3 regions of the Blautia sp. JLR.GB0024 genome follow, and region 1 is predicted to be linked to each of the others. Evidence: riboswitches for the same ligand, from Rfam matches in the RefSeq annotation. Region 1 holds a riboswitch; each other region holds the start of a gene.
The links. Region 1 has a riboswitch for thiamine pyrophosphate ahead of thiM (hydroxyethylthiazole kinase). Riboswitches for the same ligand answer to the same signal wherever they lie in the genome.
Positions count from the first base shown of each region.

Region 1 (7,605 bases):
GAATCTGGGATTCCGTGAAGGTCCCTTCTCTTAAATCCCTCTCTGCGTAGATATCCAGGAACGTGGAAGTGCGGCCAAGGCTCATGGCTGCCCCGTTCTGTTCCTTCACGGCTGCCAGGTAGGCAAAGTAAAGTGCCTGTGTGGCCTCCAGAATATTCTCAGCGGGTTTGGAAATGTCGCAGCCGTAAATGCGGGCCAGTTCCTTTAACATTTTCAGCGCGCGGATCTGTTCGGAGAGTTCTTCGCGCTCACGGATAACATCGGAATACATAATGCTGCGTGTGGTGGCTTTTTCTTCCTCTTTCTCCTCGATCAGGCGGTCCACACCGTAGAGGGCAGCCCTTCTGTAGTCGCCGATGATACGCCCTCTGCCGTAGGCATCCGGTAGTCCGGTGATAATATGATTGGAACGGCAGGCACGCATTTCAGGGGTGTAGGCGTCAAACACACCGGCATTGTGCGTCTTTCTGTGAGTGGTGAAATACTCCACAACCTCAGGGTCCACATGGTAGCCATTGTCCTCGCAGGCTTTGACTGCCATACGGATACCGCCGTATGGCTGCATGGAGCGTTTCAGCGGCTTGTCTGTCTGCAGGCCCACGATCTTTTCCTTGTCTTTATCCAGGTATCCGGGGCCATGGGAAGTGATAGTGGAGACGGTTTTGGTGTCCATATCCAGAACCCCGCCCTTTTCCCGCTCCTCTTTCATAAGGGCAAGAACCTGCTGCCACAGGTCTTTGGTGTCCTCTGTGGCCTCTTTAAGGAACTTTCCGTCTCCCTTATATGGTGTATAATTCTGCTGGATAAAATCCCGCACATTGATCTCTTTTTCCCAGGCACCGCCTGTAAAGCTTTTCCATTCTGTTCTCATAAAGTATTTACCTCCTGCTGTAATCATGAATCAAAGCTGACAAAAATATGTGCAGCAGCCTCGAAGAAAAAGGTTACCAGATATTTCCAAATTGTATATTGTATACAAAATGTAACCTATGCTATATAAATAGCACAGCCAATAGTCTGTTGTCAATCTGGATTAAAAAAGTATTGAATAAAATACAAAGAGAGAAGGCAAAGAAGGTTTTTTGTAGTTGAAAGCGTGAAAGTATAATGATAAACTAGAACCATAAAAAGGAGGCATTACACATATGTTATTTATAGAGTATCCAAAATGCAGCACCTGCCAGAAGGCAAAGAAATGGCTTATAGAGAAGGGGATAGAGTTTGAGGACCGCCATATTATAGAAGAGAATCCCACCAGGGAGGAGCTGGAGACCTGGTATCACGCAAGCGGTCTGCCCCTGAAACGTTTTTTTAATACCAGCGGTATGAAATACAAGGAGCTGAAACTGAAAGATAAGCTGCCGGAAATGAGCGAGGAGCAGCAGCTTGACCTGCTTGCCACGGATGGTATGCTGGTGAAGCGTCCGGTGCTGGTGGGAGAATCTTTTGTTGTCACGGGGTTTAAGGAAAAAGAGTGGATGGAAAAGCTCGGTCTGTAAAAAAGAGGTGCGGAAATGGCAATTGAAAAAGTAAAGGAGTATTTCAGAGGTTTTGGCATGGAGGAGCGGATCATGGAATTTTCCCAGTCCTCAGCTACCGTGGAGCTGGCAGCAAAGGCTGCCGGATGCGAACCGGAACGCATTGCCAAAACCCTGTCCTTTTTGGTTGACGGCAGGACGGTCCTTGTGGTGATGGCAGGGGACGCCAGGGTGGACAACAAAAAGTTCAAGGATTATTTTCATACAAAGGCCAAAATGCTTTCTCCCAATGAGGTGGAAACAAGGACAGGACATGCAGTGGGCGGAGTATGCCCCTTCGGGATCCCGGCTGATGTACAGGTGTTTTTAGATATTTCCCTGAAGAGATTTAAGACAGTATTTCCGGCCTGCGGAAGTGCCAGCAGCGCCATAGAGCTGACACCGGGCGAGTTGGAAAAATACGCCGGCAGCCGGGAATGGATCGATGTATGCCGGGGATGGCAGCCGGAAAAGCCGTTTGTGCCGGAAAAGCCGTCTGAGTCAGAAACGCCGTCAGTGCCGGAAATGCCATCTGTGCCAGATACGCCGTCAGTGCCGGAACCGTCAAAAAAGTATCTGTCCCGTATGCCGGGGGGCTTTTTTATCTATGAGGCTGATGGCGACGAGAAGATCACCTATGTCAATGAGAACGTATTAAAACTTTTCCGGTGCAGGGATATGGAGGCTTTCCAGGCACTTACAGGCGGTTCCTTCCGGGGAATGGTGCATCCCGGGGATCTGGAACGGGTGGAGAGCGAGATCATGGCGCAGATCGCGTCAGACACATACGATTATGTGGAATACAGAATCTGCTGCCAGGACGGAACGGTTTTGTGGGTGGAGGACTACGGACGCCTGGTGGAGGAGGAGAACGGAAAGTATTACTTTTACGTCTTTCTCGTGGACGCTACAGAAAAAATCAGGCTGCGGAAGCTGGTGAACCGCAGGGATCATCTGCAGAGGGTACTCACCACGCTGGCAAATGATGTGGATTTTGACATACACTGCAAAGACTGTACCATTGATGTCTATGGCTGCTTTGAGCAGCGCTTCGGAAGACCGCCCAGGAAGAAGGATTTCATTCCTTTTATGTGTGAAAACTGTGAGAAAAAGGGAGAGGTGAAGCTCTTTGTGCACAGTTATCCCATGGAGGAACAGAGCTTTGACAAGGAAGAGCAGGATGTGGTCATGGTGGACGGGGAAGGCAATAACCTGTGGACCAGATGCCAGATCGCACATTTTAAGGGGAAGGACGGCGGCTTTGACAGAAAAATCGGCAGAATGCTGGACACCCATGAGCAGACCATGCGGGAGATTTACTATCGACAGGGAGCGGAAAAGGACTGTCTGACCGGTATTTACAACCGCAGGTCAGGGGAGCGGCTTATCAAACGGCGGCTGAAAAGTATGGAACAGACCACCTCCTGTATGATGATCATGCTGGATGTGGACGGATTTAAAATGCTTAATGACACCTACGGGCATCCCTTTGGCGACAACATTCTTCTGCAGGTAGCCTGTGCCCTGCAGTCCACTTTCCGGAAAAATGATATCTGTGCCCGTATCGGCGGAGATGAATTTATGGTATTTTTGGAGGATGTCAGGGATAAGGGCGTCTGTCTGAAACGGCTGCAGCAGCTTGTCACATACACGCTGCAGGACGAGAGCGTGGAGCAGTACAATGTGACTCTGTCCGCAGGTGTATCTTACCAGACCGGCAGTAAGCTTTCCTATGAGGAGATGTACCGGCGTGCCGATGAGGCCTTGTATGAGGCAAAGCGGGCAGGAAAACGCTCCTTCAGGGTATACAGTGAAAATGACGCTTGACAGGGCGTACTGCATAATATAGAATGAAATCTGCAGAGTATTCTGCTTAAAGAATGAAAAAGAAAAGAGGGATAGGATGATTCAGTAGTTTATGATTCGGAGCATGGAAGACAGAGCATTACCTGCACAGCAGGTCTGTTTTCGTTGCCGGAGAGTAGACTGACTGGAGAATGGTATCCCTATGATGATATCTTCAGCGAACCCGATATGGGTGCGCGTATTTAAGAGTCTGTTTTTCCGGTGGAGAAGCAGGCTCTTTTTATATCAGGAAAGAAGGTATGCATAATGCTGCAGATTAAGAATCTGACTGTTACACATAAAAAAGATATGAGAACCCTGGTGGAGGATTTTTCTTTTGTACTGAACAAGGGGGACAGGGCAGTCATGATCGGTGAGGAGGGAAACGGAAAATCCACCCTTTTAAAGCTTATCTATGACCCGGCTCTGGTGGACTCCTACGCAGAGTATACAGGGGAGATTGTCAAAAACCACATAAAGGCAGGGTATCTGCCCCAGGAGCTGGAAGAGCGGAACCGGGAGAAAAGCATCTGGGAGTATTTCACGGAAGAATCAGACTTTTATAATATGTCCCCCAAAGAGCTGTCAAAGATAAGCAGGGAGCTTGGAATACCGGCGGATATTTACTATTCCCAGCAGAAGATGGGAGAGCTCTCCGGCGGAGAGAAAATCAAGCTGCAGATGGCGGGAATCCTCATGGGAAATCCCCATATCCTTCTGCTGGATGAGCCGTCCAATGACATTGATATCAGGACTTTGGAGTGGATGGAACAGTTTATGAACAGCAGTCATATTCCCATCCTCTATATCTCCCATGATGAGACATTAATCGAGCGCACAGCCAATGTCATCATTCATCTGGAGCAGATCAACAGAAAGACAAAGCCCAGGTACACGGTGGCAAAGATGGACTACAAAACGTATATGGAAAACAGGGCAAGAGGGCTCACCAATCAGGAACGCATCGCAAGAAAAGAGCGGGAGGAAGCTGAAAAACAGGAGGAACGGTTCCGCAGGATCCAGCAGAAAGTGGAGAGTGACCAGAGAAATATCAGCCGGCAGAATCCTCACGGAGGCAAGCTTTTGAAAAAGAAAATGCATGCGGTAAAAGCCATGGAACGCCGGTATCAGAGGGAGGCGGAGGACAGGACGGAGATACCCGAGACAGAGGATGCCATTTTTATCCGTTTTCAAAAGGGCACCTCCATTCCAAACGGTAAGACAGTGCTGGAGTATTCTCTCGACAGACTCGCGGTTGGAGACAGGCTGCTCTCAACACAGATTCATCTGACTGTAAAAGGACCGGAAAAAATCTGCATTACCGGGGCAAACGGTACGGGAAAGACAACACTTCTTAAAAAAATTGCTGCAACCATGGAGGGGCGTACCGATATCCGGGCCGCTTATATGCCGCAGAACTATGAGGAAAAAATGGACGGCAGCAGGACTCCGCCGGAATTTCTTGAGAAGACGGGTGACAAAGAAGAAATCAGCAGGATACGCACCTATCTGGGCAGTATGAAATACACGGCGGATGAGATGGACCACTGCATCTCCCAGCTTTCCGGCGGACAGAAGGCAAAGCTGTTCTTTCTGAAAATGAGCCTGGACGGCAGCAATGTGCTCCTTCTGGATGAGCCGACCAGAAACTTTTCACCGCTCTCTGGGCCGGTCATCCGAAAACTGCTGGCTGATTTTGAGGGGGCAGTCATCAGTATCTCCCATGACAGGAAATATATGGAGGAGGTGTGCGATACCATCTATGAACTCACAGACAGAGGGCTGGAGAAGAAATGAGGATAGACAGGGAGTATTTGACAGATACAGGCAGGTGTGGTATCCTTATAGTCAGTTAATTCATCAGGGGAGCCTGTAGCGGCAGGCTGAGAGGAAGTAATCAACTTCGACCCTTTAACCTGATATGGGTAATGCCAGCGTAGGGAGAGAAGGACGATTCCGGGAGACGTGTTGGCGTCTCCCTTTTTGTGTTCGGCGGCCCTGTCAGGATGCAGAGAGGAGAACAGAAATGCTGGGAGAAATACTGGAAAATGTCAGAGAAAGATCGCCTCTGATTCAGAACATCACCAATTATGTAACTGCAAATGACTGCGCCAATATTACATTGGCCTGCGGCGCTTCCCCGACGATGTCGGACGGGGAGGAGGAAGCAGAGGAAATGGGGCGTCTCTGCGACGGCTTAAATATCAATATGGGAACTCTCCATCCGCGCTCTGTAAAAGCCATGCTTCTGGCCGGAAAAAGTGCTGCGGGTTTTGGCCGTCCCATTGTGCTTGACCCTGTGGGAGCCGGCGCATCCACATACCGCCGGGAGACAGCAGAAGAGCTGCTCAGGGAGATTCCATTTACTGCCATCCGGGGAAATATATCTGAGATCAAGACCATTTCCGGAGGCAGAAACAGCTCCAAAGGTGTGGATGCCGACGCAGCGGATGCTGTGACAGAGGAAAATATGGAAAAGACCATAGCGCTGGCCAGAGACTTTTCAGGAAGGACAGGAGCTGTGATCGCCATAAGCGGCGCAGTGGATATTGTGACAGATACAAAAAACACATACATAATCAGAAACGGGCATCCCGTCATGGCAAAGATCACTGGCTGCGGATGTATGTTAAGCTCCCTCACCGCAGCCTATCTGGCTGCCAATCCTGACAGAAAGCTGGAGGCCGTGGCTGCTGCTGTCATCACCATGGGCCTGTGCGGGGAGAAGGCATATGAGAAAATGGTAGAGGAGAACAGCGGCAACGCAGGCTGCAGGAATCACCTGATCGATGAAGTATATAAACTGACCGGCCGGGAGCTGGAGAGAGGAGCAAAATATGAATTGCGTTGAGAAGAGAGAGTTGGTGAGGCGTGCCCTGCTTTTGTATGCCATTACGGACCGGTCCTGGGTGGGGAAAATGACACTTTACGAACAGGTTAAGGCGTCCCTGGACGGAGGTATCACGCTTCTGCAGCTCAGGGAAAAGGATATGCCGGATGATGAGTTCCTGCGCGAGGCAAAGGACATGAAGGCGCTGGCGGCCAGCTACCGCGTGCCCTTTATTATCAATGACAATGTGGGTATTGCGCTGGCTGTGGACGCGGACGGGGTACATGTGGGACAAAGCGATATGGAGGCGGGAAGCGCCAGGGAAAAACTGGGCCCTGACAAGATCATAGGCGTCTCTGCAAGAACCGTGGAACAGGCTTTGCAGGCTGAAAAAATGGGCGCGGATTATCTGGGAGTCGGCGCGGTATTTTCTACCTCTACAAAAGAGGATGCAGATGTGATATCCCGGGAAACACTGCAGGAAATCTGCCGGGCTGTATCCATTCCCGTTGTGGCTATCGGAGGGATCAAGAGAGAGAATCTGATGCAGCTTGCCGGAAGCGGTGCCGCCGGAGTGTCTGTCATATCCGGTATCTACGGACAGCCGGATATCAGAAAAGCCTGTGAGGAGCTGCTGGCTCTGGCGAAGGAGATGACAGAAAAATGAGAGAAATAAAAGGGGCTGTCTTCGATGCGGACGGTACGCTGTTCGACTCTATGGGGCTGTGGGACCGGGCAGGGGAAATCTATCTGAGGCGGAAAGGGATCAGACCCGGGGAGGATACGAAGGAGCAGCTGGAGACCATGACCATGGAGGAATCCGCAGAGTATTTTCGCAGCAGTTACGGGATCCGCCTGGAACGCGATGAGATCATTGACGAATTCAACAGGATGATATATGACTGTTATGAAAAAGTGATTCGGATAAAACCGGGCGTTCTGCAGGTACTGGAGGATTTAAAGAGCCGTAATGTCAGAATGTGCATTGCCACATCTACGGACAGACCTCTGATCGAGGCAGCTCTTAAAAATAATGGGATTGATGGATATTTTACCGGCCTTCTCACCTGTACAGAGGCCGGAGCAGGCAAAAGAAATCCGCGCATTTATGAGCTGGCGATGGGGATTTTAGGTACAAAAAAAGAAGAAACTCTGGTGTTTGAAGATGCATATTTTGCCGCAGAGACAGCAAAAAAATCCGGGTTTACAGTGGCAGTTATACGCGATTTTTATTCGGAAAAGGACAGAGAAAAACTGTTGAAACTGGCAGATATTTATCTTGAAAGCTGGGAAGAATGGGGGAAAAACAGATGAAAAAGGTATTGACGATCGCCGGTTCGGACTGCAGCGGAGGAGCCGGGATACAGGCGGATATTAAGACAATAACCGTTCATAAAATGTACGCCATGAGTG
Region 1 covers NZ_JBANBF010000001.1:316,145-323,749, forward strand. Annotated here, with positions in the region: gene pflB (formate C-acetyltransferase) at 1-871, opposite strand, end outside; gene V8Q34_RS01390 (arsenate reductase family protein) at 1,146-1,499, shown strand; partial or broken gene V8Q34_RS01395 (YbaK/EbsC family protein) at 1,515-1,979, shown strand; gene V8Q34_RS01400 (sensor domain-containing diguanylate cyclase) at 2,103-3,344, shown strand; gene V8Q34_RS01405 (ATP-binding cassette domain-containing protein) at 3,630-5,159, shown strand; TPP riboswitch at 5,215-5,322, shown strand; gene thiM (hydroxyethylthiazole kinase) at 5,389-6,213, shown strand; gene thiE (thiamine phosphate synthase) at 6,200-6,859, shown strand; gene V8Q34_RS01420 (HAD family hydrolase) at 6,856-7,506, shown strand; gene thiD (bifunctional hydroxymethylpyrimidine kinase/phosphomethylpyrimidine kinase) at 7,503-7,605, shown strand, end outside.

Region 2 (7,605 bases), on a different contig from region 1:
TCCTCTTTTCTATACGTCTTTTTCTCCGAGAATGAGCCGCAGTATCATATTGGCCTGATGTGCTGCACAGAGAGTGACTCTGGGAGCTGTCAGGCTTATGCCGGAGGCAATGTCACTGGTGCCGTCCCCGCAGAGATACAGGTTTTTCATCCTCTTTTCTGTATGTATGGAGTTGCTGCTCCCATAGCCGGCCATGCCCGAACCGGATACAATGAAAGTATCCGGACGGTGTTCCAGAAGATAGTTGACCAGCATGGCCTTATTTTCTGCCCGGTCAAATGCTTCACAGATGATCTTGTCATCCCTAAACAGGCGGTCTATATTGTTCTCTGTTACCTTAACTGTGTCGGTGCGGACTGAGATGTAAGGGTTGATCTCTGAGATTTCTTCTTTCAGCGCTTCTGTTTTATACCTGCCTAAATGCTTCATCCTGTAAATCTGCCGGTTCAAATTGCTGGGCTCCACCCGGTCAAAATCGATCAGGTGAAGACTTCCGATGCCGGTACGCGCCAGCATTACAGCCACATGGGAGCCCAGACCGCCGAGGCCGGCAATGGCGGCACCGGCATTCCGGAGTTTCCGGTGTATGGGGAGGGTATGGCGTTCTATAAGAACTTCCTCGATTTCGTCTTTGGACAGGATCGTATGTCTTTCTTTCAAATCAGCCGCCTCCTACAAAGCTGACAATTTCATAGGTATCTCCATCCTGAACGATGGTGTCAGCGTAACGGTTTTTGGAAAGAATATCACCGTTTCTCTCCACCGCGATGCGCTGCAGGGAATAGCCCTGTTCCACTAGGAGGGTTTCCACTGTACAGGGGGCAGTAAGATGAATGGCATTTCCGTTGATTGTTATCATTTGATATACCTCTTTATGTATGTGCTGTGTGACTGCTTAACAGGTCTTCGTATTTGCAGTGTTGCTTTTATCATTCGTCATAGATGCTGACAATCTCGCCTTCCAGGATACGGTTCATGTTCCTGACTGCGCAGAAATTACCGCACATGCTGCAGGTGTCCTCCTTTTCAGGCTTTGCCTCTGCCCGGTAGCGCCCGGCTTTTTCCGGGTCCAGACAGAGACGGAACATTTCTTCCCAGTCCAGTTTCTTGCGGGCTGTACTCATTTTATTGTCCCAGTCGGCAGCGCCTTTTACACCTTTAGCAATATCTGCGGCATGTGCTGCGATGCGGGAAGCTATAATACCTTCCTTTACGTCCTCCAGATTGGGCAGACGCAGGTGTTCCGCCGGGGTCACATAGCACAGGAAGGAAGCGCCGTAGGTGGCTGCAATGGCACCGCCGATGGCAGCGGTAATGTGGTCGTATCCGGGGGCAATGTCTGTCACCAGGGGACCCAGCACATAGAAGGGGGCACCCTGACAGAGTGTCTGCTGAATCTTCATATTGGCCTCAATCTGGTCAAGGGGCATGTGTCCGGGGCCTTCTACCATAACCTGTACATCCTTTTCCCAGGCGCGTTTTGTCAGCTCACCCAGAGTAATCAGCTCCTCAATCTGGGAAATATCAGAGGCATCCTGAATGCATCCGGGGCGGCAGGCGTCTCCAAGGCTCATGGTAATGTCGTATTCCCGGCAGATATCCAGAATCTCATCATAATGTTCGTAGAAGGGGTTTTCCTGGCCTGTCATTTCCATCCAGGCAAAGATAATGGAGCCCCCGCGGGAAACGATATTGGTCAGACGTTTGTTTCGTTTGAATTTTCCGGCAGTCTCTTTGTTGATGCCGCAGTGGATGGTCATGAAGTCCACACCGTCCTCGGCGTGCATGCGGACAATGTCAAGCCACTGCCGGGAAGTGATCTCTTTCAGGGGTTTGTGATAGTAGACTACAGCGTCATAGATGGGGACGGTTCCGATGATGGCAGGGCATTCTTTTGTCAGGCGTCTGCGGAAGGTGCGGGTATCCCCGTAGGAGCTCAGATCCATAATAGATTCAGCACCCATTTTTACCGCGTTGTTGACTTTTTCAATTTCCATGTCCATGTCTTTGCAGTCCCTGGAAATGCCCAGATTTACATTGATCTTCGTTCTGAGCATGGAACCAATGGCGTTTGGCTCCAGAGAGGTGTGTTTTTTGTTGCAGGGAATGATGACCTGGCCTTTGGCCATGAGAGCCATGAGTTCTCTGACATCCATCTGTTCTTTTTTGGCTGCCGATTCCATCTCTTTTGTGATAATGCCTTTTCTGGCAGCGTCCATCTGTGTTGTGTACTGCATGTAAATCTCCTTTCTGTGTGACACGGAAATGCCCGGAAGGAGATAGAAGAGGTGAAAAAAATGCACCCCTGATGGGGTGCACCAAATATTACATAAACTTCTGGTTCGCTTCCTACGCCGGCATTATCCGTATCAGGTTCTCAGGGTCGAAATCCGTTCGTATTTCCTCTCAGCCGACGCGTCAGCTCCCCTTGCGTATTCAATTGTTTTCAGGTATTTTTCCTGCCATAATCATATAGCGGCTGGAGAAAATTGTCAACACTGAATTTTATATTATATATTTTTGATCAGATATTCCTGTCTGCCATCCCGCAGAAATACAGGAAGGGTATCCATGGAAGCTTCCGCTTCGATCCACTGTCCGCCTTCCAGAATTTCACCCGTATGGGCATTGGTCCAGGTGCTGCCCTTAGGCAGATAGACCTTCCGCCTGAAGGCGTGGGGTTCCACAATAGGAGCTGCCAGAATGTCCGGGCCGTACATGTACTGGGTATCCAGTTCCCAGGTGTTTAAATCCTCCGGGAATTCATAGAACATGGTACGCATAACCGGAGCGCCTGTCTCGTGGGCCTCAGCCATAAGGCTTCTGGTATAATCCCGCATCATTTCACGGATCTCAATGAATTTCTTCATGATCTGGTAATTTTCTTCCCCATAACTCCAAATCTCATTGTCTGTGCCGGTTCCCTCAGTCTCCTCTCCGTCTGCTTTGTAGAGCGGTGTGCGCGGGAGGCGGTTGCCGTGAAGGCGCATAACAGGGCAGAAGGCGCCGAACTGGAACCAGCGGATCAGCAGTTCCTGGAAGTCCTTGTCATAAATGTTGCCGCCGTGGAAGCCGCCGATATCTGTTGTCCACCAGGGGATTCCGGAGAGCCCCATCTGCAGGCCGGCCACGATCTGGTTGCGGAAATCCTGATAGGTGGAGTGGATATCGCCGGACCAGATCAGGGCACCGTACTGCTGGCTTCCTGCCCATGCACAGCGCACCAGGTTCAGAACGTCCTCCTGGCCAGCTGCTTTCTGGCCTTCATAGAAGCCGCGGGCGTATTCTCTGGGGTAAATGTTTCCCTGCTGCATGACGCTTCCGGCATAGTAACGGTAGTTTTCGTAATCATAGGTGGTATATTCCGGTTCCGCTTCATCCAGCCAGAAGAGTTTGATTCCGTTTTCCCTGTAATTCTTTCTGCATTTCTCCCAGACATATTCTCTGGCCTCAGGGTTGGTGGCATCATAGAATACATTGTTGCCCTGGAAATCCATCTGGACGTTCAGGCCGTGTTCTGTCTGGACGAGAAGACCCTTCTGGCGCATCTCCTTGAAGTTCTCACTGCGCCAGTCGATCTGGGGCCACACGGATACCATAAGTTCCATTCCGTAAGAGCGCAGTTCTTCCGCCATGGCCTTGGGATCCGGGAAGAAATGCTCATCAAAACGGTAGTCTCCGCACCGCGGCCAGTGATAATAGTCAACCACAAACACATCCACAGGAATGCCCCGGCGGTGATATTCTCTGGCAACAGACAATACCTGTTCCTGGTTATGGTAGCGCAGTTTGCACTGCCAGAAGCCCAGTCCGCATTCCGGCATCATGGGAGCGCGCCCTGTCACCTGGCTGTACTGAGATTCGATCTGAGCGGGAGTGTCGCCTGCTGTGATCCAGTAATCCATTTTTTTGGTGCTGTCAGCCCGCCACTCTGTTACATTTTTGCCGAAGGAGACGCTGCCGATGGCGGGATTGTGCCAGAAGAAGCCGTAGCCTTTGCTGGATACATAGAAGGGGATGGATGCCTGGGAGTTTCTGTGGGCCAGTTCAATATTGCAGCCTTTCAAATCCAGGATGTCCTGCTGATATTGGCCCATGCCGTATATTTTTTCGTCCTTGTTGGCCTCAAAGCTGACCTTCAGACGGTAATCGCCGCCGATATAAGGGGAAAATTTACGGGCCCTGCGGATCAGGGCGCCGCCGCCGTCCATCTCTTTGAGCAGTATTTCCTTTTTGTCGTCAAAGAAGGTGACAACCGCCGCGCTGTTCCAGCCTCTTGTGTCAATGAGAGCGGAGATTTTGCCGTTTGTGATCGTGGCAGTTTCCTCGTCTGCCTGAATCTGTGTGTGTGACGGTTCCTGTTCTTTCAGGGCACTGCTTGAAAGGTCCAGGGGACCGGAGGGTACGGAAACAACTCTCAGGCTGTTTGCGCCCCATGCCATAATGCGGAGGGTTTCGCCGGCATTGTGGTATTCAATATAATTTTCGCTTTGGGTAAAGAATGACATAATTTTCCTCCTGTAGATAAATAAGTTGTGTAGCGCTCTGGCCGGACAATCACGGCTGACGTTCATTTTCCAGTATTATAAGATTATCCCGGGGAAAAAACATCTATTATGATGTCAGGGTATATTAAAATCATGTCATATTTCTAAACTGGCTGGGTGTCATTCCCGTTGCCTTTCGGAAAGATACGGCAAAGTAGTTGCTGCTGTCAAATCCTACAGCAAGAGCAATATCTATGACGGGAAGACCGGTCTCCCTTAACAGCGACATGGAACGGTTAATGCGGTAGCGGTTCAGGTAAGAGACAGGGGTGGAGCGGAAAGATTTTTTGAAAAAACGGCAGAACTGTTCCCTGCTCAGGGAGACGGATTTGGCAAGGGAATCAAGGTTTAAGGGGTTCTGGTAATTTTCATCAATGTATCTTAGAATCTTCTTTTTTCGCTCCTCATTTATATAGTCGGATGTGGATTTTATATTGTGCTTTTCTTCTTTTATCAGAAGATGAAATAAAATCTGGTAAAGGTATCCCTTGATCAGCAGTTCCCGATAGGGATGGGAGGCGTGATAGGCTGCTGTGAGTTCCCCGAGGAGATGCTGAACAGCCTCACATTTCAAATCCGTGCCGTATATAACATAGGAGGACACAAAGCTGTTCTCAAAGAACGGATTTAACTGTCCGGCCTGGATGGCATCCTGATTTTTACTGGAAATAAAGTCAGGGTGGAACACAATGGAGGTAAAACGGCAGGTTTGATCCCTGTATTGATAGGCACCATGAAGCTGGTTTGGGGGGATCAGTACAATGGTGTCTTTTCCGGCAATGATGGAAATGCCGTCTACCACCAGCTCCATCATGCCTTCTGTCACAAAGAGGATCTCTGCCTCTTCATGCCAGTGGTTGTAAAGGATCAGCCCGTTTTCGCAGTATTCCATGTCCTGATATACCTGAAGGGGAAATTCATGGCTTCCGTGGGCTGCTTGTTCTTTTAAATTATCATTGACGGCTGGATCGATATTCATATAAGGAGTCTCCTATAATAAAAAAAGGCATTCAGGATTAAGAAGCTTCCGGAATGCCTTTACATTAAGTTTAAGTTCAGGTGTTATCTGTTGAATTTGGCTGCCAGATCCTCAAACTCTGAGGCGAAATCCCTGACTGCATCCTCACTGGTTGCCCAGGAAGTACAGAATCTGAGGCAGGTGTGTTCCGAATCGGGTTTGCACTGGAAGGTGGTCAGGAATCTTTCGTTTACCGCTTCCGCCAGAGCATCCGGGAAGATAGGGAATACCTGGTTGGTAGGTGCCGGCGCCAGAAGCGGGATGCCTGCTTTTTCAAACACATCCTTAAGAATCTGTGCCATGGCAACACCTTTGCGTCCAAGCTCCAGATACAGCCCTTCTTTAAAAAGTTCCTCGAACTGAACGCCCATCATCCAGCCCTTTGCAAGGATTGCTCCGTGCTGTTTCATATTGAAGCGGAAATGGTCTTTAAATTCTTCTTTTACAATAACAAGAGCCTCGCCGAACATGGCGCCCACTTTCGTTCCGCCGATGTAGAAGGCGTCACATAAATCCGGCAGGTCCGGGAAGGTCAGGTGTGTCTCCTCCACAGCCAGGGCCATAGCCAGGCGCGCGCCGTCCATGTACAGATACAGGTCGTGGCGTTTGCAGAAGGCATACAGAGTTTCCAGCTCTTCTTTGGTGTAAACAGTTCCCACCTCTGTGGGATTGGATATATAAACCAGGCGTGGTTCCACCCAGTGTTCATTTTCATGTAATTTTAAGACAGGACGAATCAGGTCCGGTGTCAGTTTTCCGTCATCCGCGGGAATGGAAAATACCTTATGCCCCGTGGATTCAATAGCCCCGGTCTCGTGAGTGTTGATGTGACCGGTATCGGCACTTAAAACAGCTTCATATGGACGCAGAATATGGGAGATAAAAGTCAGGTTGGTGAGAGTACCTCCGGCGATAAAATGAATGTCCACGCTGTAATCCTCAAGTGCTTCCTGAATCAATTCCCTTGCGTTGTCACTGTGCTCGTCCAGTCCGTATGAATTGTTCTGGTGATAATTGATGGTTTCCAGCGCCCTGAGTATGTTAGGGTGCGCTCCTTCACTGTAATCATTCTGAAAACTATACATGGCAAAAATCCCCTTTTCCTGTATTTCTATCCGCATCCGAAGTCCGTTTTTCAGGCTCCGAATGACATGCTGCTGTTTCAAGCTACATTCTATCACACTTTGCAGGAAAAACAAATCATTTCGTTGAAAATGTCCGTTTTTGTTGATATAATGGGCGCAACGAGCCAAGTGGGAGCTTGCTCACATTTGGCGACTGCAGAAGATTGGGAACGCAGTTCGCAATATAATGGGCGCAACGAGGCAAGTTTTGGATGAACTGTTGGATTGATATAACACATTATGATGTTCATGAGGAGAGGTGTATATGGAAGAGACCGTAAATAAATTATTTCAAGATATAAATCATCTCATACAGGAGTCAAAAACAAAAGTAGCGGCCGTTGCTAATGCGGAAATCACAATATTATTTTGGAATATTGGAAATCGAATTAATGAAGATGTATTGGGAAACGCCAGAGCTCAATACGGAAAGCAGATAGTCGTGACGTTGTCACGACAATTAACAGCATATTATGGTAACAGTTATGATGAGAAAAAATTACGAAGGATGATGCAGTTTGCAAAAAGTTTTCCTTCGTTGGAGAATGTCGTTACACTGTCACGACAATTATCCTGGTCACATTTCGTTGCATTGATTCCTGTAAAAGATGATGTTGCACGAGATTTTTATGCGGAATTATGCAGATATGAAAAATGGAATGTCAGAACATTGCGGAAAAAAATAAGTGGCATGTTGTATGAAAGAACCGCAATCAGTTCAAAGCCAGAAGAATTGATCAGACAGGAGATTGCGGAACTAAAGAATAAAGATAAAGTGTCTCCGGATATTGTTTTTCACAATCCATATTTTCTTGATTTTACCGGATTAAGAGGTAATTTTAAAGAAAAAAACCTTGAAGAAATGCTGTTGACCGAACTGGAGAAATTTATAATGGAGTTAGGAACAGGATTTACA
Region 2 covers NZ_JBANBF010000002.1:373,741-381,345, forward strand. Annotated here, with positions in the region: gene thiF (sulfur carrier protein ThiS adenylyltransferase ThiF) at 10-660, opposite strand; gene thiS (sulfur carrier protein ThiS) at 662-859, opposite strand; gene thiC (phosphomethylpyrimidine synthase ThiC) at 930-2,237, opposite strand; TPP riboswitch at 2,331-2,439, opposite strand; gene V8Q34_RS05795 (glycoside hydrolase family 31 protein) at 2,511-4,508, opposite strand; gene V8Q34_RS05800 (AraC family transcriptional regulator) at 4,639-5,526, opposite strand; gene V8Q34_RS05805 (threonine aldolase family protein) at 5,610-6,650, opposite strand; gene V8Q34_RS05810 (PDDEXK nuclease domain-containing protein) at 6,955-7,605, shown strand, end outside.
Region 2: linked by a shared signal. The riboswitch ahead of thiC (phosphomethylpyrimidine synthase ThiC) and the one ahead of thiM (hydroxyethylthiazole kinase) in region 1 are both predicted to bind thiamine pyrophosphate.

Region 3 (7,605 bases), 210 kb from region 1:
GAAGATGCCGGAGATGGACGGGGTGGAGACTGCCCGCCGTATCCGGGCGGATCTCGGCAGTGATATCCCGATCATTCTGTTGTCAGCCTACAATTGGGAGGAAGTGGAGCAGGAAGCTCTGGAAGCGGGAATCAATGGATTTTTGACAAAGCCTGTTTTCCGCTCTGAACTGGTGCAGAAGCTGCGTTATTATATCATGGGGTCTTCCGCAAAAGTACAGGAAATCATGGACAGTGAAACCCGCGGACGGTTTGAAGGCCTGCATGTTCTGATGGCTGAGGATAATGAACTGAACCGGGAAATTGTGGAGGAACTGCTGCGGGACAGCGGTATTTTGGTGGACAGCGTGGAGGACGGTCTGCAGGCTGTCAGGAAAGTGGAGCAGACCGGGCCGGGATATTATGATATGATCTTTATGGATATCCATATGCCTGTGATGGACGGCTTTACAGCCACGGGAGAGATCCGGGCGCTCCAGAAGAACAGTGCGGAACATATTCCCATTATAGCCATGACTGCCGATGCCTTTGAGGAGGATGTTTTAAAATGTAAAAATGCCGGAATGGATGCCCATATATCCAAACCGATCGATATAGCAAGGCTTTTTGAAGTCATCCGGATATATGCGGATAAGGAAAGCGGGGATGGAAAAAATGAAGAGAAGATATAGAAGGTTAACGGCAGCGGCACTTGCATGTATGCTTTTATGCAGCGGCTGTTCCGGAGAGAAGGAAGAGCCGGAAGTATACATTGATAAAAATGAGCCGGATGTTGTGATCACCCTCTTTACCCAGGGGGAAAACATATCAGAGATCATAAATAAGTGCTGTTCTGATGTGATCAATCCAAAAACAAAGGGCAATATTATCCTGTACAGTGATTTCGCGGATTTCTATGCGGAGGAAGGGCTTTCTTACCGGGAACTTCTGCTGAAGCGCATGGAAAGCGGACAGGCAGATGACCTGTATATCATACCGGCGGAGGATGTGCTGGAGTTTGACCAGAAAGGTTTTATCTATGATTTATCCGGTCTTGACTGTATCAGCAGCCTTTCTGAGGATGCCCTCCGGCAGAGTACATATAAGGGGAAGGTGTTTTCGGTCCCTCTGTCCTATACCGGTTTTGGCCTGATCTGGAATGTGGATATGCTCCATCAGTATCAGCTGGAGATTCCGGAGACACTGGACGAGTTCTGGAACGTCTGTGATGTATTAAAGCAGAACGGCATCCTTCCCTACGGGGCCAATAAGGATTTTGGACTGAGTGTTCCTGCCATGTGTGCGGGACTGGGGCCGCTGTATCAGAATCCTGAGAGTGAGGCGCTTACTGCCGCTCTTGCAAAGGGGGAAACGCCTGTCAGTACCTATATGCGGGACGGCTTTGCTTTTCTGCAGACCATGATCGACAGGGAATATCTGGATGTGGAACGCTCCTTGGAGACCCTGCCGGGCAGTGACGAGGAGGCCGCCTTTTTCGCTGAGGGAAAATGCGCGTTTATCAGTTCTCTCTGCCGCGCGGCAGCGTTTGCCAGGGACTACCCGTTTGCAGCCGAGATGACCGCGCTGCCGGTGCTGAAGGAAGGCCCCGTCTGTGTTGTGGGTGCGGACCAGAGGCTGGCTGTCAATCCCAATACAGAGCATCTTGGCGAGGCGCTTGCAATCCTGGAAAACCTGTGTACCACAGATACGCTCAATGCATTTGCAGGGGAGCTGGGGAAGGTATCCTCAGCACGCGGAAATGAGGCCACCACGCTGCCCCAGGCTGAGAAGTTTGTATCCTGTCTGGCATCCGGAGGCCAGATTCCCAATCAGGATTTCACGCTCCCGTTTAATACCTGGAATACCATCAAGGAACTCTGCGTAGAGCTCTGTGAGGGGGCGGACGTAGAGACCGTGTGCAGGGAGTATGATGAGAGACAGAAAGAGGAAATTGCGCTGTACGGCGATAAAGATATATGAGATTGACTTGACAATCAATTTACAATGAAGTAAACTTGAGAAGACAACAGGGGAGCTGGAGAGAAGTCCGGCTGAGAGTAAAACCGTAATCGTTTTTCACCCTTAACCTGATCCGGGTAATGCCGGCGTAGGGAGCATAAGAGAGGCACCATAGACCGGTGCGCATTTGTTCTGAAAAACAGCTCCTGATCGGGTAAAACCTGTCGGGGGCTTTTTCTTTTGCACAGATTCCCCGGCAGAAAACGATGATAAATTTCTAAGGAGGAAAAGAAAATGAACGCAAGCGTAGCAATCCAGACACTGCCGGAGGCAGCAAATGACGAGGAACTGATCCGTATAGTCGATGAGGTCATTGACTATATTAAGAGTACGGGGCTGAACTATTATGTAGGGCCTTTTGAGACAGCCATTGAGGGTGACTATGATGAACTTATGGATATTGTAAAAGAATGCCAGCACATCGCTGTCCGTGCAGGCGCGCCTTCTGTTGCGGCCTATATTAAAGTGTCCTATAAGCCAGAAGGAGATGTGCTGACCATTGAGAAAAAAGTTACAAAGCACCACCAGTAAGCTATGGGCATCTGCAGCCCTGGCCGCCATTCTGGTCATCTGGCAGGCTGTCTCCATGGCAGGCCTGGTCCCGGGGTATATGCTGCCCTCGCCGGTACAGGTGGTGAGGGCGTTTATCAGTGAATTTCCCCTGCTCATGGAGAATTCCAGGGTGACGCTTTTGGAGGCGGCTGCAGGGCTTTTCTGCGGTGTGGTTTTCGGGTTTGTCATGGCAGTTCTTATGGACCGCTTTGACAAGCTTTACAAGGCGTTTTATCCGCTGATCGTTATTACACAGACCGTGCCTACCGTAGCCATCGCGCCTCTTTTGGTGCTGTGGTTCGGATATGAGATGCTGCCAAAGGTCATTCTGATCGTGATCGTGACCTTTTTCCCTATCACCATTGGGCTTTTGGAAGGATTCCGCTCCGCAGACAAGGATATGATGAACCTTTTACGAAGCATGGGGGCCGGCAGGCTTCAGATCTTCCGATATATCAAGATGCCGGGGGCCATGGGCCGGTTTTATGCAAGCCTGCGCATATCTGCCTCCTACTCCGTGGTGGGAGCGGTTATCTCTGAGTGGCTGGGCGGTTTTTCCGGCCTCGGTGTGTATATGACACGTGTGAAAAAGGCGTTTGCCTTTGACAAAATGTTTGCAGTTATTTTTCTCATATCCATTATCAGCCTTCTTCTCATGAAGCTGGTGGATATTCTGCAGAAAAAAAGCATGCTCTGGGAACGGGCAAAATAAGACAGAACAGAGAGGACAATGGAGGATGAAAAAGAAGATTCTGGCGGCTGTCCTGACAGCCTGTATGCTCACATCTGTGGCGGCGTGCGGCAGCAGCGAAGACAGCGGGAAGAAGGACAGCGGTTCCGAAGATTTGGAGAAGATCACTTTCGTGCTGGACTGGACCCCCAATACAAACCATACAGGTCTTTACGTGGCGAAAGAGAAGGGATATTTTGAGAAGGAGGGACTGGATGTAGAGATCGTACAGCCACCGGAGGACGGCGCGGACGCTCTTGTGGCATCGGGAAAAGCCCAGTTTGGTGTCTCTTTCCAGGACAGCATGGCACCGGGTGTGGCAGGTGACAACGCACTGCCAAATACAGCGGTAGCAGCCCTGATCCAGCACAATACATCCGGCATTATCTCCAGAAAAGGGGAGGGGATGGAGCGCCCCAAAGGTCTGGAAGGAAAGAAATACGCCACCTGGGATGCCCCCATTGAGAAAGCCATGATGCAGAATGTGGTGGAAAAAGACGGCGGGGATTTCTCTAAAGTGGAACTGATCCCAAGTACGGTCACAGACGAGGTCTCCGCGCTGAAATCAAAATCCGTGGATGCCATCTGGATTTTCTATGCGTGGGCAGGAGTTGCCACAGAGGTAGCAGATCTGGAGACGGATTACTTTGCCTTTAAGGATATCAATCCTGTATTTGATTACTATACACCGGTTGTGATAGCAAACAATGATTTTCTGGAAGAGAAGCCAGATACGGCAAAGGCTTTTCTCCGGGCTTTGAAGCAGGGTTATGAGGATGCCATTGCAGACCCGGACGAAGCAGCATCTATTCTTCTGGAAGCTTCCCCGGAGCTGGATGAGGAACTGGTAAAAGCCAGTCAGGAGTATTTAAAGGACCAGTATAAAGCGGATGTAAAGCAGTGGGGATATATTGACCCTGCCAGATGGAATGCCTTTTACGGCTGGCTGAATGAAAACGGTTTGTCAGAGGCAGAGCTTCCGGAAAATGCCGGATTTTCCAATGACTATCTGCCGGAATAAAGGCAGTTTTCGGAGGAGGAGATATGGCGGAATTAAAGGTTTCAAATGTGAGCAAATCCTTTGACGGAGTGAAGATCCTGGAGGATATCAGCATAGAACTCCATGACCAGGAGCTGGTCAGCCTTTTAGGTGTCAGCGGCGGCGGCAAGACAACACTTTTCAATGTGATATCCGGTCTGGAAAAGCCGGAGACCGGGCATGTATATCTGGATGGCCGGGAGATCACAGGTTGTCCCGGAAATGTCAGCTATATGCTGCAGAAGGACATGCTTCTCCCGTACCGCACCATAGAGGACAATGTGGCTCTTCCCCTTCTCATAAAAGGGGAGAAGAAAAAGGCTGCCAGGGAAAAAGTACAGCCTTATTTTCAGGAATTCGGACTGGAAGGGACCCAGAAAAAGTATCCGGCCCAGCTCTCAGGGGGGATGCGCCAGAGGGCTGCCCTTTTAAGGACGTACCTGTTTTCACGGAAACTGGCCCTTTTGGATGAGCCCTTTTCAGCTCTTGATACATTGACCAAGAGTGCCATGCACAGGTGGTATCTGCAGGTGATGGAGCAGATCCATCTGTCCACGATCTTTATCACTCATGACATGGATGAGGCTATTTTATTGTCGGACAGGATTTATCTGCTCACAGGAAAACCGGGACGGATCACAGAGGAGATATGCATACAGGAACCGCGCCCAAGGCGCAGTGATTTCAATCTGACAGATGAATTTCTGAGTTATAAAAGGCAGATACTGGAGAAGCTGAATGGCAGCCAGGAGTCATAAAGGATATAAAAAAAGACCCGGGATACGGCTTGTACAGCCGCCCCGGGTTCTGTATATTATTCTGTTTTGTCTGAAGATTCAGCGGTGGTGTTCTCCATGGCTTTTTTTGCGTTTTCCATTCTTGCCTTCAGGTCCTCAGATACCTGTTCCACACTTTTTTCCACGGCTTCCTTCACGTTTTCGGCTGTTTCCGCAGCGCATTCCTTGGCAGTTCCGGCAGCGTCTTCTAAATCTTCCTTAACATCCTTGGCCGCCTCTTTGACATCCTCTTTGATATCATCCAGATCCATGTCGTCATCCTCGAAGATGTCCTCATCATCCAGATCATCCAGAATATCATCTGTGTGTTCTTTTACTTTATTTACCGTTTCCTCAACCGTTTTTTCCACTTTTTCTTTGAGCTTGCTTGCCACATTTTTGGCAGATGCAGCCGTTTCTTTTACATTGTCCTGAAAGTCGGCGAAATCTTCTTCCAGATCAGGATCTTCTTCTTTTTGTTTTTTCAAATAATAAAAAGCTGCACCGGCAGCCGCACCGATTACACTGAACCCCAATAATTTTTTTCCAAAGCTACCCATATTAATCCCTTTCCTTTCAAATGACTATTTTTAGTATTACCATTATAATACTTTTTAACAGAATATTGGAAGACCTAATTCATAAATTTTACATGAAATTTGCTAAAAAGTGTTGTTTTACATGAATTTTTCAATGATTTCCGCCACACCGCCCTGGTTGTTGTCACGCCGGGTAATATAATCCGCGTGTTTTTTTGCCTCCGGGGTGCCGTTTTTCATGCACACGGCAAAGCCTGCGGCATCCAGCATGGACAGGTCGTTTTCCGCGTCCCCTGCGCCTATGGTCTGCTCTATGGGCACATGCAGATACCGGCAGAGCCAGCGGATGGCAGCGCCTTTTGAAACACCCTCCATCACATGTTCCAGATAATATTCACTGGAGAAAAAGATGGAAACCTTTCCTTTGGCCCACGGAAGCATAGCGTCACGGTATGCCTCATGCTTTTTTCTGTCGTCCAGACAGGAGGTCAGCACCTTCACAGGCTCCTCCTTCAGATGCTCCAGAAGGTTCGGGTCCACCCGTACCTCCATCTGGGAAGACCAGTGGTACTGAGCCGCTTCCGGCCGGTCCTCAGGGGTGACCACATAATCTCCCTCATAGGTCTGGCAGTAGAGGTCAAAGCGGGCGGCCTGGTCAAAAATGTATTTTACGTAGGACAGAGGCATGGTGTTCTGATAGAGAATCTCCCCGCTGCAGCAGTCGTAAATCATGCCTCCGTTGTAGAGAATGGCATAGCATCCTTCCCGGTTCAGTCCAAGTCTGTCCACAAACTTTTTGGCGGAAAAATAGGAGCGGCCCGTGCAGAGCACCACAGCATTTCCGTTCTGAAGAGTACGCTTTACAGCAATGGAATTTTCTTCTGGAATCTGTTTTTCGTCGTTGAGCAGTGTGCCGTCCAGATCAGTAAAAAGTATTTTCATAGAGCACTCCTTTATTCTTTGTTGAGGGGTTACCTGGTGTTTATTATATCCCATATTTTCTGTTTTTCCAAGGGAACATAAGTTCCTGCGCGGGACGGGAAATATCCGGCTGAATATTCCAACGGGATTCTGGTAAAATAATATCAGATTTTGTAAAACACAGATGAAAAATTTGGCAAAAAATTATATTGCATGGAAGAGTGAGAGACGCTATACTTAAAAAAGCATGAATAGGAGGCAGGGAGCATAAATGAGAAAAATAATATTAGCCAGTGCTTCTCCCAGACGCAGGGAACTGCTGGAGCAGATTGGGGCTGTCTTTGAAGTCTGCCCGAGCAATGCGGAGGAAATTATGACGTCCAGTGTTCCCCGGGAAGTAGTACAGGAACTGTCCCGCTGTAAGGGAAGTGAAGTTTTTGAGAGGACATCCGGGGATGTGCTGGTGATCGGAGCAGACACTGTGGTGGCATTTCAGGATTCCATTCTGGGAAAACCGGCGGACGCAGCCATGGCCCGGGATATGCTTTTACGTCTCCAGGGCAATACCCATCAGGTATACACAGGCGTGACCCTTCTGTTACGGCAGGGCGGCACGGTAACGCAGAAGAGCTTTTATGAGAAGACAGAGGTCGTCTTTTATCCCATGACCGGGGAGGAGATTGACGCCTATGTGAGGACCGGGGAGCCTATGGACAAGGCGGGCGCCTATGGGATTCAGGGAAAATCCGCAGTCTTTGTGGAGAAGATAGATGGTGATTACAGCAATGTGGTCGGACTTCCCCTGGCAAGGCTCTATCAGGAATTAAAACAGATGGGAATAGACATAAAGGAGTGGCATTCATGATTCGGGCATGTATATTTGATTTGGACGGAACGATCGCGGACACAGTGGAATCCATCGGTGTTGTGGGAAACAGGCTTCTTCGCCATTATGGGCTTCCCGAACAGCCGATTCAGGAGTATAATTATTATGCAGGGGACGGAGCCGATGAACTGGTAAAACGGATCTTAAAAGCCTCCAAAGGCACTG
Region 3 covers NZ_JBANBF010000001.1:103,974-111,578, forward strand. Annotated here, with positions in the region: gene V8Q34_RS00405 (response regulator) at 1-670, shown strand, start outside; gene V8Q34_RS00410 (ABC transporter substrate-binding protein) at 654-1,958, shown strand; TPP riboswitch at 1,997-2,109, shown strand; gene V8Q34_RS00415 (thiamine-binding protein) at 2,232-2,528, shown strand; gene V8Q34_RS00420 (ABC transporter permease) at 2,497-3,261, shown strand; gene V8Q34_RS00425 (ABC transporter substrate-binding protein) at 3,287-4,300, shown strand; gene V8Q34_RS00430 (ABC transporter ATP-binding protein) at 4,324-5,076, shown strand; gene V8Q34_RS00435 (hypothetical protein) at 5,133-5,654, opposite strand; gene V8Q34_RS00440 (Cof-type HAD-IIB family hydrolase) at 5,772-6,575, opposite strand; gene V8Q34_RS00445 (Maf family protein) at 6,826-7,419, shown strand; gene V8Q34_RS00450 (HAD family hydrolase) at 7,416-7,605, shown strand, end outside.
Region 3: linked by a shared signal. The riboswitch ahead of V8Q34_RS00415 (thiamine-binding protein) and the one ahead of thiM (hydroxyethylthiazole kinase) in region 1 are both predicted to bind thiamine pyrophosphate.